Regions from separate parts of the Sinorhizobium sp. RAC02 genome, predicted to be linked through region 3. Evidence: predicted binding sites of a transcription regulator. Region 3 holds the regulator's gene; each other region holds the start of a gene.
The links. The regulator HrcA, encoded in region 3, represses chaperone genes, less so after heat shock. The targets are predictions, from matches to a motif close to GTTAGCACTCNCNNNNNGNGAGTGCTAAC.

Region 1 (3,979 bases), 250 kb from region 3:
CATGATCAGGTAGCGTTCCAGCTTTCCAAGGTTGAAATCGGCATTGCACGAGGTCACGATAAACAGCGTATCCACGTTGGCGGCGGCAAGCTGCTGGCCGTGTCCGCCTTCCGCGCGCCGCTGGAACACGGTCTTTCGATCGAGACGGCGGACAAACATGCCTGTCAGGGGATCGGCAAGAACCCAATCGCCCACCGCAAAATCAGCAGTGTTGGCGCTAGCTGGCAGCTCAAATCCCACCGGTCCGGTGGTATCGATCGTGTCGATACGGGCCCGGTGAACCGAGGCGACGCGCCTGGGCGCGAGATCCGCTTCGGCTGGCTCGACCTGAGCGGCGAAGAAACCCGACCAGCCGAGCCGTTCAAGCGATGGGGGCAGGTTGGAACCGGTCAAGGTTTGATCCGACTGTTCGACGACGGTGTCATGGATAGGCCTTCCACAGATTGAGATACGTTGTTGTGACCACTCGACATACCGCGGCTGGCTACCGACGTTGTTCAACCGCGAAGCCGATAGTATCGCCTTCGCGGAGCGAACCATCGCATTGCAAGGCGGACAGATGAACAAACGCGTCTTGTCCCCCGAGGCGGTCAATGCTCAGCTTGTCATTTCAACGCCCGCAGGGCTACCGCTGTAGAGATGAATCTCTCAGCAAAATCCATTCAACTTGAGAATCTTATGCGCCTCGATTGAAGCGCGAAGCTCATCCTCGGAAATGCGGTTTCCCTGGTTGGTGTCGGGATGGTGCATCTTGAGCCTTTCCTTGTAGCGGCTCTTGATTTCCTCCGGCGTCGCATCCGGCGAAAGACCGAGTGTCTCAAATGCCTTGGCTTCAAGCACCTTGAGTTTTCGCTTCTGGAGTTCGGCTCTTTGCGCCTGGCGCTGGGCCGCGGTCTTGCGTGCATTCAATGCCTTTGCAGAACCAGAGCGGACGGTAAAGGGCATCGGGACTTCGGATCCCTGGCTGACCGCCGCCCCCCAGGTCGGGCGCGCGCCGGTCGTCGCCTCTTTCTGGTAGCGGGCGACGTCTGCATCAGAAAGGCCCGTCGCAAAGTTGTAGCCCTTGTTGTATTCCTTCACATGCTCCAGACAGAACAGCAGATACAGGCCTTCGGCGTCTCGTCCGACGGGCGCGCGGTGCGTGCCTCTCTTTTCGCAACCATCCCATTGACATTTCGGGCCGACAGGCTCGCTAGACGGAGATGCTTTCTTGCGCGTGGATTTAAGGCCGACGAAAATTTTGGAATCACGGGTCATAGGCCCGATATGAAGGCAGCGCGCGACGTTGGCAAGAATTAGCGAACTTTCCCGTTAAATGCTTCGAGCTGCGATACGTCAGAATAGGCGTGATATTTCTCGCCTTCTCCCATTGGCTACCCGACATATTGCCCGCAGGCGTCTTATCCCCGGCCACTTTCCAGCACAACCAAACGAGAAACTCCGCTAGCACTCCCGGCGTGGGAGTGCTAAGAGTGTTTGGCGGGATCGGCCATCGGGCCGCGTTCTTGCCGAGGAACCCAAAAAATGACAAGTACCGTTTTCCGGCCGTTGCACGACCGCGTCGTCGTGCGCCGTATCGAGGCTGAAGCCAAGACCAAGGGCGGTATCATCATTCCTGACACCGCCAAGGAAAAACCGCAGGAGGGCGAAATCGTCGCCGTCGGTTCCGGCGCTCGTGACGAGTCCGGCAAGGTCGTCCCGCTGGACGTCAAGGCTGGCGACCGCATCCTGTTCGGCAAGTGGTCGGGCACTGAGGTCAAGCTCGACGGCGAGGACCTTTTGATCATGAAGGAAGCCGACATCATGGGCGTCATCGCCTGATCTCGAGCGTTTCTGCCGTTTCCTATCATAGAGACCAGAGGGCCAACGGCCCGGGAGTTTTTCCATGTCTGCCAAACAGATCAAATTCGGCCGTGATGCACGCGAAAAGCTGCTGCGCGGCGTCGATATCCTCGCTGACGCCGTGAAAGTCACGCTCGGTCCCAAGGGCCGCAACGTCGTGATCGACAAGTCGTACGGCGCGCCGCGCATCACCAAGGACGGCGTCACCGTCGCCAAGGAAATCGAACTGGAAGACAAGTTCGAGAATATGGGCGCCCAGCTCGTTCGCGAAGTCGCCTCCAAGACCAACGACATCGCCGGCGACGGCACGACGACGGCAACCGTTCTTGCCCAGGCCATCGTTCGCGAAGGCGGCAAGGCCGTCGCTGCCGGCATGAACCCGATGGACCTGAAGCGCGGCATCGACCTTGCGGTCACCGCCGTCGTCAAGGACCTGCTCGCCAAGGCCAAGAAGATCAACACCTCGGAAGAGATTGCCCAGGTCGGCACGATCTCGGCCAATGGCGAAAAGGAAATCGGCCAGTACATCGCCGACGCGATGCAGAAGGTCGGCAACGAGGGTGTCATTACCGTCGAGGAAGCCAAGACCGCCGAGACGGAACTCGAAGTCGTCGAGGGCATGCAGTTCGACCGCGGTTATCTCAGCCCCTATTTCGTCACCAATGCCGAGAAGATGGTGGCTGATCTGGAGGATGCCTACGTGCTGCTGCACGAAAAGAAGCTCTCCAATCTGCAGGCCATGCTGCCGATCCTGGAAGCTGTCGTTCAGACCGGCAAGCCGCTGGTGATCATCTCGGAGGATGTCGAAGGCGAAGCGCTTGCGACCCTCGTCGTCAACAAGCTGCGCGGCGGCCTCAAGATCGCTGCCGTCAAGGCTCCGGGCTTCGGCGACCGCCGCAAGGCCATGCTGGAGGATCTCGCGATCCTGACCGGCGGCACGGTGATTTCCGAAGACCTCGGCGTCAAACTCGAGACCGTCACGCTCGAGATGCTCGGCCATGCCAAGAAAGTCTCGATCACCAAGGAAACCACCACCGTCGTCGATGGCGCCGGCACCAAGGCCGAGATTGAAGGCCGCGTGGCACAGATCAAGGCACAGATCGAAGAGACGACGTCGGACTACGACAAGGAAAAGCTGCAGGAACGTCTTGCCAAGCTTTCCGGCGGCGTTGCCGTGATCCGGGTCGGCGGTTCGACGGAAATCGAAGTGAAGGAAAAGAAAGACCGCATCGACGACGCGCTCAACGCGACGCGTGCTGCTGTCGAAGAAGGTATCGTGCCCGGCGGCGGAACCGCCCTGCTGCGCGCCTCCATCGTCCTCGACGTCAAGGGCGAGAACGACGACCAGAATGCCGGCGTCGCCATCATCCGCAAGGCCTTGCAGTCACTCGTTCGCCAGATCGCCGAAAACGCCGGCGACGAAGGCTCCATCGTGGTCGGGCGGATTCTCGAAAGCAATACGGACAACTACGGCTACAACGCCCAGACCTCTGAATATGGCGACATGATCGCCATGGGCATTGTCGATCCGGTCAAGGTGGTTCGTACCGCGCTTCAGAATGCGGCTTCGGTTGCTGGTCTGCTCGTGACGACGGAAGCCATGATTGCCGATCTGCCGAAGAAGGACGCCGCCGGTGGCGGCATGCCGGACATGGGCGGCATGATCTAACGATCTCCCTCTCGCCTCACTGATCCGCAATTACACAGGGCTCCGCTTCAGCGGAGCCCTCCAGATGACAACAACGTTGTCACTTTCGGGCCTGGGAGCGCCATGCGGGATTTTCCGCAAAAACCCCAGAAGCAGATTATCGAATTCCTCGGTGCCAACCAGCACAGTGAGCCCATACTTGATCGATTTGAAGATCGGCAGAGCGTGGAAGCGCTACGGCTGCTCGCGCATGCCCGGTGTCGCTTCACGCTGGTCGGCATCTTCCAGGTCGGTCTTTACCAGGAATACATCGTTATGCTGGCGGGCGGCTTCGCGGAGTGCTGCGAGGTTCGGGACATCGTCGCCCTCGATCTCGCCTTCACCCTGGTCGATTTCCCGTTCGGCCTGATACCAGTGGTCGTCGGGCTTGCCGTCCGGCTGGCCTTCCTGAAGCCAGAGTTCGTGGGCGCGTTTGCGGATTTTTTCGTT
Region 2 (3,979 bases), 630 kb from region 3:
GGGTGGGCATTTTCCTGAGCGAGAAAGCGTTCCAATCTTGCCTCGTCCGTGCGGCCGGCTTCAACATATTCCTGCGCATGGATGCCGCCGGAAATATAGAGCACATCGAGACCGAAGGCTTCAGCGCCGCGTACATCGGTCGGCATGCCGTCGCCGATGGCGATGACGCGCGACAGGTCGAAGGCGCCGCGCACGTCCTCAGCCTCCGCAATCGACTTTTCGTAGATCGGCCGATGCGGCTTGCCGGCGATCTGGCTGGTGCAGCCGAGCTCTTCATAGAGCTTGGCAAGCGCACCGGCACAGGGAATGAGGCGGTGGCCGCGCTCGACGACGAGGTCGGGGTTGGCGCAGATGAAGGGCAGCTTTTTCGCGGCGAGCGCGGTCAGCTCCGCGCGATAATCCTCGACGGTATCCTTCTCGTCTTCGCGAAGGCCGGCGCAGACGACGATGCCCGCCTCCTCCAGGCCGACCAGCTCGACGCCTAGGCCATCGAGCAGGGCCAAGTCCTTTTCCGCGCCGATGAAATAGATCTTCTTCGGGCCTTGCGCGATCAGCGCACGGGTGACGTCGCCCGATGTGACGATACGATCATAAGAATCATCGGTGACGCCGAGGCCGCGGATCTGCACTTTCACGCCCGGATGCGGGCGCGGCGAATTGGTGATGAGCACGACGGTGAGGCCGGCCGCGCGGGCCTCGGCGAGTGCCTCCGAGGCATACGAAAAGGCTTCGACGCCATTGTGCAGGACGCCCCAGACGTCGCAGAGCACCACGTCATAGTGCGCGGTGATATCGCGGAAGGATTGGATGCGGTGAGCCATCAGGGATTCCCGTGTCGAGGTCGAGCCCGGCTGACATTGCAAAGCGACGCCAAGAAAACAAGCCTCTCCACACAATTTTGCCGCATCGGCGGGGAAACTGCCGGAAATTCATCAGCCTGACTTGATGGCGTGCGATTTCGCTCCCATCTGGCGGCAGCGGTAACCATTCGCGGCAAAATAATTTCCGGTCGCTCTTCTTGACTCGAAAAGCCCCACCGCCTATCTCCAGGCCGCTAGCACTCCTAAACGGTGAGTGCTAACACTCATCCATCGGATCCAGTTCGGGATCCGCAATGTCATTCGATCGAGGGATAAGACAATGGCAAGCACCACCTTCCGCCCGCTTCACGATCGCGTCGTCGTTCGTCGCGTTGAATCTGAAGCCAAGACCAAGGGCGGCATCATCATTCCTGACACCGCCAAGGAAAAGCCGCAGGAAGGCGAAATCGTCGCCGTCGGTTCCGGCGCTCGTGACGAGTCCGGCAAGGTTGTTCCGCTGGACGTCAAGGCTGGCGACCGCGTTCTGTTCGGCAAGTGGTCGGGCACCGAAGTCAAGCTCGACGGCGAAGACCTTCTGATCATGAAGGAAGCCGACATCATGGGCGTCATCGGCTGATCTAGCCGATAAATCCCTTTCCGAAATTCGCTGATACCTCTTTCAGGAGTTCACACAATGGCAGCCAAAGAAGTCAAATTCGGCCGCACCGCGCGCGAAAAGATGCTGCGTGGCGTCGACGTTCTCGCAGACGCAGTCAAGGTAACGCTCGGCCCGAAGGGTCGTAACGTCGTTATCGACAAGTCCTTCGGCGCACCGCGCATCACCAAGGACGGCGTTTCCGTCGCCAAGGAAATCGAACTGGAAGACAAGTTCGAGAATATGGGCGCCCAGCTCGTTCGCGAAGTCGCTTCCAAGACCAACGACATCGCCGGCGACGGCACGACGACCGCAACCGTTCTTGCCCAGGCTATCGTTCGCGAAGGCCACAAGGCTGTTGCCGCCGGCATGAACCCGATGGACCTGAAGCGCGGCATCGATCTCGCCGTTGCTGAAGTCGTCAAGGATCTCCAGGCCAAGGCCAAGAAGATCAACACCTCGGAAGAAGTTGCCCAGGTCGGCACGATCTCCGCAAACGGCGACAAGCAGGTCGGTCTCGACATTGCTGAAGCCATGCAGAAGGTCGGCAACGAAGGCGTCATCACGGTTGAAGAAGCCAAGACCGCCGAAACCGAACTCGAAGTCGTCGAAGGCATGCAGTTCGACCGCGGCTACCTGTCGCCCTACTTCGTGACCAACCCGGAAAAGATGATCGCCGACCTCGAAGACGCTTTCATTCTCCTGCACGAAAAGAAGCTCTCGAACCTTCAGGCAATGCTGCCGGTTCTCGAAGCCGTCGTTCAGACCGGCAAGCCGCTGGTCATCATCGCTGAAGACGTCGAAGGCGAAGCCCTCGCAACGCTCGTCGTCAACAAGCTGCGTGGCGGCCTCAAGATCGCTGCCGTCAAGGCTCCTGGCTTCGGCGACCGCCGCAAGGCCATGCTGGAAGACATTGCCATCCTGACGGGCGGCACTGTCATCTCCGAAGACCTCGGCATCAAGCTTGAAAACGTAACGCTCGACATGCTCGGCCGTTCGAAGAAGGTTTCGATCTCCAAGGAAAACACGACGATCGTCGACGGTGCCGGCCAGAAGGCTGAAATCGAAGGCCGCGTCGCGCAGATCAAGGCTCAGATCGAAGAAACCACCTCCGACTACGACCGCGAGAAGCTGCAGGAACGTCTTGCCAAGCTCGCTGGCGGCGTTGCCGTCATCCGCGTCGGCGGTTCGACGGAAGTCGAAGTGAAGGAAAAGAAGGACCGCATCGACGACGCCCTCAACGCGACGCGCGCTGCTGTTCAGGAAGGCATCGTACCGGGCGGTGGCGTTGCCCTGCTGCGTTCTTCCACGAAGATCACCGTCAAGGGTGAAAACGACGACCAGGAAGCTGGCATCAACATCGTTCGCAAGGCGCTCCAGTCGCTGGTTCGCCAGATTGCCGAGAACGCTGGTGACGAAGCTTCGATCGTTGTCGGCAAGATCCTCGACAAGAACGAAGACAACTACGGCTACAACGCCCAGACCGGCGAATACGGCGACCTGATCGCGCTTGGCATCGTCGACCCGGTCAAGGTTGTCCGCACGGCTCTGCAGAACGCTGCTTCGGTTGCTTCGCTGCTGATCACGACGGAAGCCATGATCGCCGAACTGCCGAAGAAGGAATCCGCTGGCGGCATGCCTGGCGGCATGGGCGGCATGGGTGGCATGGACATGATGTAAGGCCTTCGGGTCTTATATCTGAGCCACCCGGTTCAGTTCGGAAAGGGCGGTCTTCGGGCCGCCCTTTCTGCTTTGCTGCAGGGCCGGGCTGTATCGTTGCCGTGAAAAGAATTTTTCCATTCGTGCAATAATTATCAAAAAGCCGTTGCTGGCATCAGAAAACTAATTATAAAGGCGCCCCAAGTGAACTTTTCAGATTCACTCGGGGTTCAGGCGCTAAATTCGACACTGTGTTGTCGGCTTGTTGCGAAGCCGGATTTCCCGAAGCATTGGATAGCACCCGCCGGGGACTGAACAAAGTCAGCGGCGGTCTTTACGCGTACACCCGGTCCGATCGACGGTAGGATCCGGGTATAGTTCAGTTCATGGAAAAATGGTTCGGCCGACTTCGGGGGTTGTCAGCCAACGCTGTCTTTTTAGCATGTCACGGGCCTCAAGGGACGGACATGTTCGGCAAAATTCGAGCAACTGCCTGAGGTCGTGGGTGTTCAAGATAATCAAGACTGATCTCTCGTCGCCCTTTCTGCCGGGCTCGATGGAATTCGACGAGACGGACAACGAACTGTTGACGCAGTATTGCGTGACGGAGCGCTGGACCGGCGATCTTTCCAACGGCCTGTTCACGCTCGGTGACAAGGCCGCGCTGGCGCATGGCCTGCCGCAGCGTGCCTGCGGCCTGCTGAATCTCATCCGCTGCTACGAGCCGCTCGACCGCACGCGCGTGCTGGAGCTTTTCGAGCAGGCGGCCGCCACCTCGTCGTCCTTCTGTTTTTCCACGACGATCCACCTCGACGGCGCGCCGCGCCAGCCGGTGTTCTGCGTCGGTGAATCGACGGGTCTCGAG
Region 3 (3,979 bases):
GCGCAATACCGTTCAGGATCGCATCGACCGTCTCCGGTGCCATCAGCGAGGGCGTGCCGCCGCCCATGAAGATGCTGGTGACGCTGCGCGAGCCGGTGAGGCGGCGCATCGTCGCCATTTCCTTCAGAAACGCCTGTACGAAGCGCGGCTGGTCCACCGGCTGATGGCGCACATGGCTGTTGAAGTCGCAATAGGGGCATTTGGCGGCACAGAACGGCCAGTGCACATAGATGCCGAAGCCCGGATCGGAAAGATCCACGGCGGAATTCGGCCGGATATCGAAGGGCGCCGCCGTCATTGAACCTCAAGCCTTCAGGCAGGTTTCGACGAAGAGCTTGAACGCGCGGGCGCGGTGCGACAGCGCTGCCGCGTCACCCGGCTTCCAGCCATGCTTCTGCTCCGCACTCATTTCGCCGAAGGCCGTCTCATACCCTTCGGGCTGGAAGACGGGGTCGTAACCAAAACCCTGGCTGCCGCGCGGCGGCCAGACGACGGTGCCCTCGACTTCGCCGCGGAACAGTTCCGTATGGCCATCCGGCCAGGCAAGGCAGAGCACGGAGACGAAGCGCGCGGTGCGATCCTTCGCGTCGGTCGCGCCCTTGTCGGCAAGCGCCTTCTCGACCTTTTCCATGGCCATCGCGAAGTCACGCGTGCCGTCTTCTTTCTCCGCCCAGTTTGCCGTGTAGACGCCCGGCGCACCGTCGAGCGCATCGATGACGAGGCCGGAATCGTCCGAAAGGGAAGGCAGGCCGGAGGCCTTGGCCGAGGCGAGCGCCTTGATTGCCGCATTCTCTTCGAAGGTCGTGCCCGTCTCGTCCGGCTCTTCGAACTTCAGCTCAGCGGCCGATTTGGCGGAGAAGCCGAAGGGGCCGATCAGGTCCTCGATCTCGCGGATTTTTCCGGCATTGTGGCTGGCGACGACGATCGTCTTGGTGTCGAGCTTGCGCATAAAAGTCCCTAAGCGATGTTCCAGAGGCTCGGCTCGGCACATTCAAGACTGTTGCCGGCAGGGTCGCGGAAATAGATGGAGCGGGCGCCGTTCGGCCAACAAAAATCCGCTTCAATGGTGATGCCGGCTTCTTCGAGCTTTTTCACCCAGAAATCAAGCTCTGGCCCCGGCACGCGGAAACAGGCATGGCCCGGTCCGATCGCGCCATGGACTGGCACGGGAAAGGCGTGGGGCGGCGGCGGAACGACGGTCTCCTTCGCATTGAAGATCAGGAGAACGCCGGGACCGCAGCGGAAGAAGACGTGGCGGTTCGCCTGCCGCGTGATCTTTTCAAGGCCGAGAACACCGCCATAGAAGGCTTCCGCCGCGTCGAGGTCGTCCGCATAGAGCGCGGTTTCGAGAATGCCTTCGATCGCGGCGGTCATGGGCGCCTTCCTTAGGCGATGGTCTGCTTCTGCAGGGTGACCAGTTCGGCAATGCCATTGCGGGCAAGGGCCATCAGGCTGGAGAACTCTTCTTCCGTGAACGGCTTGCCTTCGGCCGTGCCCTGGATTTCGACGATGCCGCCCGAGCCGGTCATGACGAAGTTGGCGTCCGTCTCGGCAGCGGAATCCTCGAGATAGTCGAGGTCGATGACCGACTGGCTCGCGAAGATGCCGCAGGAGATCGCGGCGACATGGTCCTTCAGGACCTTCTCGACCTTGATCATGCTGCGCGCTTCCATCCACTTCAGGCAGTCGTGAAGGGCGATGAAGGCGCCGGTGATCGAGGCGGTACGGGTGCCGCCATCGGCCTGGATGACGTCGCAGTCGACGGTGATCTGGCGTTCGCCGAGCGCTTCGAGATCGACGACGGCGCGCAGCGACCGGCCGATGAGGCGCTGGATTTCCTGCGTGCGGCCGCCCTGCTTGCCGGCAGCGGCTTCGCGGCGCATGCGGTCACCCGTGGCGCGCGGCAGCATGCCGTATTCGGCAGTCACCCAGCCCTTGCCGCTGTTGCGCAGCCATGGCGGCGTCTTCTCTTCGAGGCTTGCGGTAACGAGCACATGCGTGTCGCCGAACTTGACGAGACAGGAGCCTTCGGCATGCTTGGAGATGTTGCGCTCGAAGGAAACCTTGCGCATCTGATCGGTTTTTCTGCCGGACGGCCGCATTGCGAACTCCTGTCTCGTGATATCTGGAACGCTGCTTTAGACCAGTTCGCCGGGCGAGGGAATGGCGCGGCGTCACCCCGCGCGATTTCTCGGGATGTTGCGCCGCGAAAATCCGTTTTGCGCTTCCGCCCGAAATCACTATATTCCCTGGAAATAACGAGGTTGCAGCGGAAAGATGGTTTTGAAGTCTCCGGGTCCTGACAGTCAGGCGGCGCTCGACGAGCGTTCGGGCGAAGTCTTTCGCCGCATCGTGGAAAGCTATCTGGAAAGCGGAGAGCCTCTCGGCTCGCGCAACCTGTCGCGCATCCTGCCCATGTCGCTGTCGCCCGCTTCCGTGCGCAACGTGATGAGCGACCTGGAAGAACTCGGTCTCATCTATTCACCGCATACCAGCGCCGGGCGGCTGCCGACGCAGCTTGGCCTGCGCTTCTTTGTCGATGCCTTCATGCAGGTCGGCAACATTTCGGCGGAAGACCGCGCCTCGATCGAGCGGCATGTGCGCCCGCACGGCCAGAAACATACCGCCGTCGAGACGATGATGAACGAGGCGAGCCAGGCGCTGTCCGGTATGTCGCGCGGCGCTGGCCTCGTCATTACCTCGAAGAACGACGCCATTTTGAAACATGTCGAGTTCATCCGGTTGGAGCCGACCAAGGCGCTTGTCGTGCTGGTCGGCGATCATGACCAGATCGAAAACCGCATCATCGAACTGCCGGCCGGCGTCACCAGCTCGCAGTTGACGGAAGCGGCCAACTTCCTCAACGCCCATCTTGCCGGCAACACGCTGTTTGAAGCGCGCGCCCAACTGGAGCGCCTGCGCGGCGAAATCAGCGGCGAGCTCGACAAGCTGTCGCAGGATCTGGTCGAGCGCGGGCTTGCGGTCTGGTCCGGCGGCTTCGATGCGGCGAAGCCGACGCGGCTCATCGTGCGCGGCCGGGCAAATCTGCTCGAAGGCCTTGCCGGGGCGGAGGATATCGATCGGCTGCGCATGCTGTTCGACGACCTGGAGCGCAAGGACAGCCTGATCGAGCTCTTGAACCTCGCCGAGACCGGCCCTGGCGTGCGCATCTTCATCGGCTCGGAAAACAAGCTCTTTTCGCTTTCCGGTTCTTCGCTGATCGTGGCGCCCTACCGCGACAGCGACGAGAAGATCGTCGGCGCCGTCGGCGTCATCGGGCCGACCCGGCTCAACTATTCCCGTATCGTGCCCATGGTGGACTATACGGCCCAGCTCATGTCGCGGCTTTCGCGCTGAACTCTGGCAATCCAGCCATCAGCCCTTGATTTTTCGGGTTCAAAGCTCGATATCGGGCCCAACCCTTAAAAGATGCAATTCGGAGTACGTCATGACCGACGACAACAAGAAACATGGACCTGACGAAGGCGCGGAAAACGGCTTTGCAGCAGAAACGTCCGCACTGGACGACGTGGCTGCCGAGGTAGATGCCCCTGCCGAGCCGGATCCGATCGACGTTCTGCGCGCGGAAAACAGCGATCTCAGGGACCGGTATCTCCGCCTCGCCGCGGAAATGGACAACCTGCGTCGCCGCACCGAGCGTGATGTGAAGGACGCCAAGTCCTATTCCGTCGCCGGTTTTGCGCGCGACATGCTGGCCGTGTCCGACAACCTGCGCCGTGCACTGGACGCCATTCCGGCCGACGCCTTGGAAAGCGGCGATGCCGGCTTGAAGGCGCTGGCGGAAGGTGTCGAGATGACCGAGCGTTCCATGCTTGCCGCCCTCGAACGTCACGGCGTGCGCAAGCTCGATCCGGTTGGCGAAAAGTTCGACCCGAACTTCCACCAGGCGATGTTTGAAGTGCCGAATCCGGAAGTCGCCAACAACACGGTCGTGCAGGTCGTGCAGGCCGGATTCGTC

Region 1: the regulator HrcA is predicted to act here: its motif matches at 1,443-1,471, upstream of groES (co-chaperone GroES).
Region 2: the regulator HrcA is predicted to act here: its motif matches at 1,054-1,082, upstream of groES (co-chaperone GroES).

The regions. Positions count from the first base shown of each region.
Region 1 is NZ_CP016450.1:2,649,676-2,653,654, forward strand. It holds gene rsgA (ribosome small subunit-dependent GTPase A) at 1-393, opposite strand, end outside; gene BSY16_RS12755 (J domain-containing protein) at 649-1,257, opposite strand; gene groES (co-chaperone GroES) at 1,525-1,821, shown strand; gene groL (chaperonin GroEL) at 1,886-3,511, shown strand; gene BSY16_RS12770 (DUF2934 domain-containing protein) at 3,725-3,979, opposite strand, start outside.
Region 2 is NZ_CP016450.1:2,270,779-2,274,757, forward strand. It holds gene BSY16_RS10925 (TIGR01459 family HAD-type hydrolase) at 1-821, opposite strand, end outside; gene groES (co-chaperone GroES) at 1,141-1,437, shown strand; gene groL (chaperonin GroEL) at 1,495-3,135, shown strand; gene BSY16_RS10940 (hypothetical protein) at 3,620-3,979, shown strand, end outside.
Region 3 is NZ_CP016450.1:2,897,926-2,901,904, reverse strand. It holds gene hemW (radical SAM family heme chaperone HemW) at 1-298, opposite strand, end outside; gene rdgB (RdgB/HAM1 family non-canonical purine NTP pyrophosphatase) at 305-949, opposite strand; gene BSY16_RS13940 (VOC family protein) at 958-1,374, opposite strand; gene rph (ribonuclease PH) at 1,386-2,102, opposite strand; gene hrcA (heat-inducible transcriptional repressor HrcA) at 2,278-3,357, shown strand; gene grpE (nucleotide exchange factor GrpE) at 3,449-3,979, shown strand, end outside.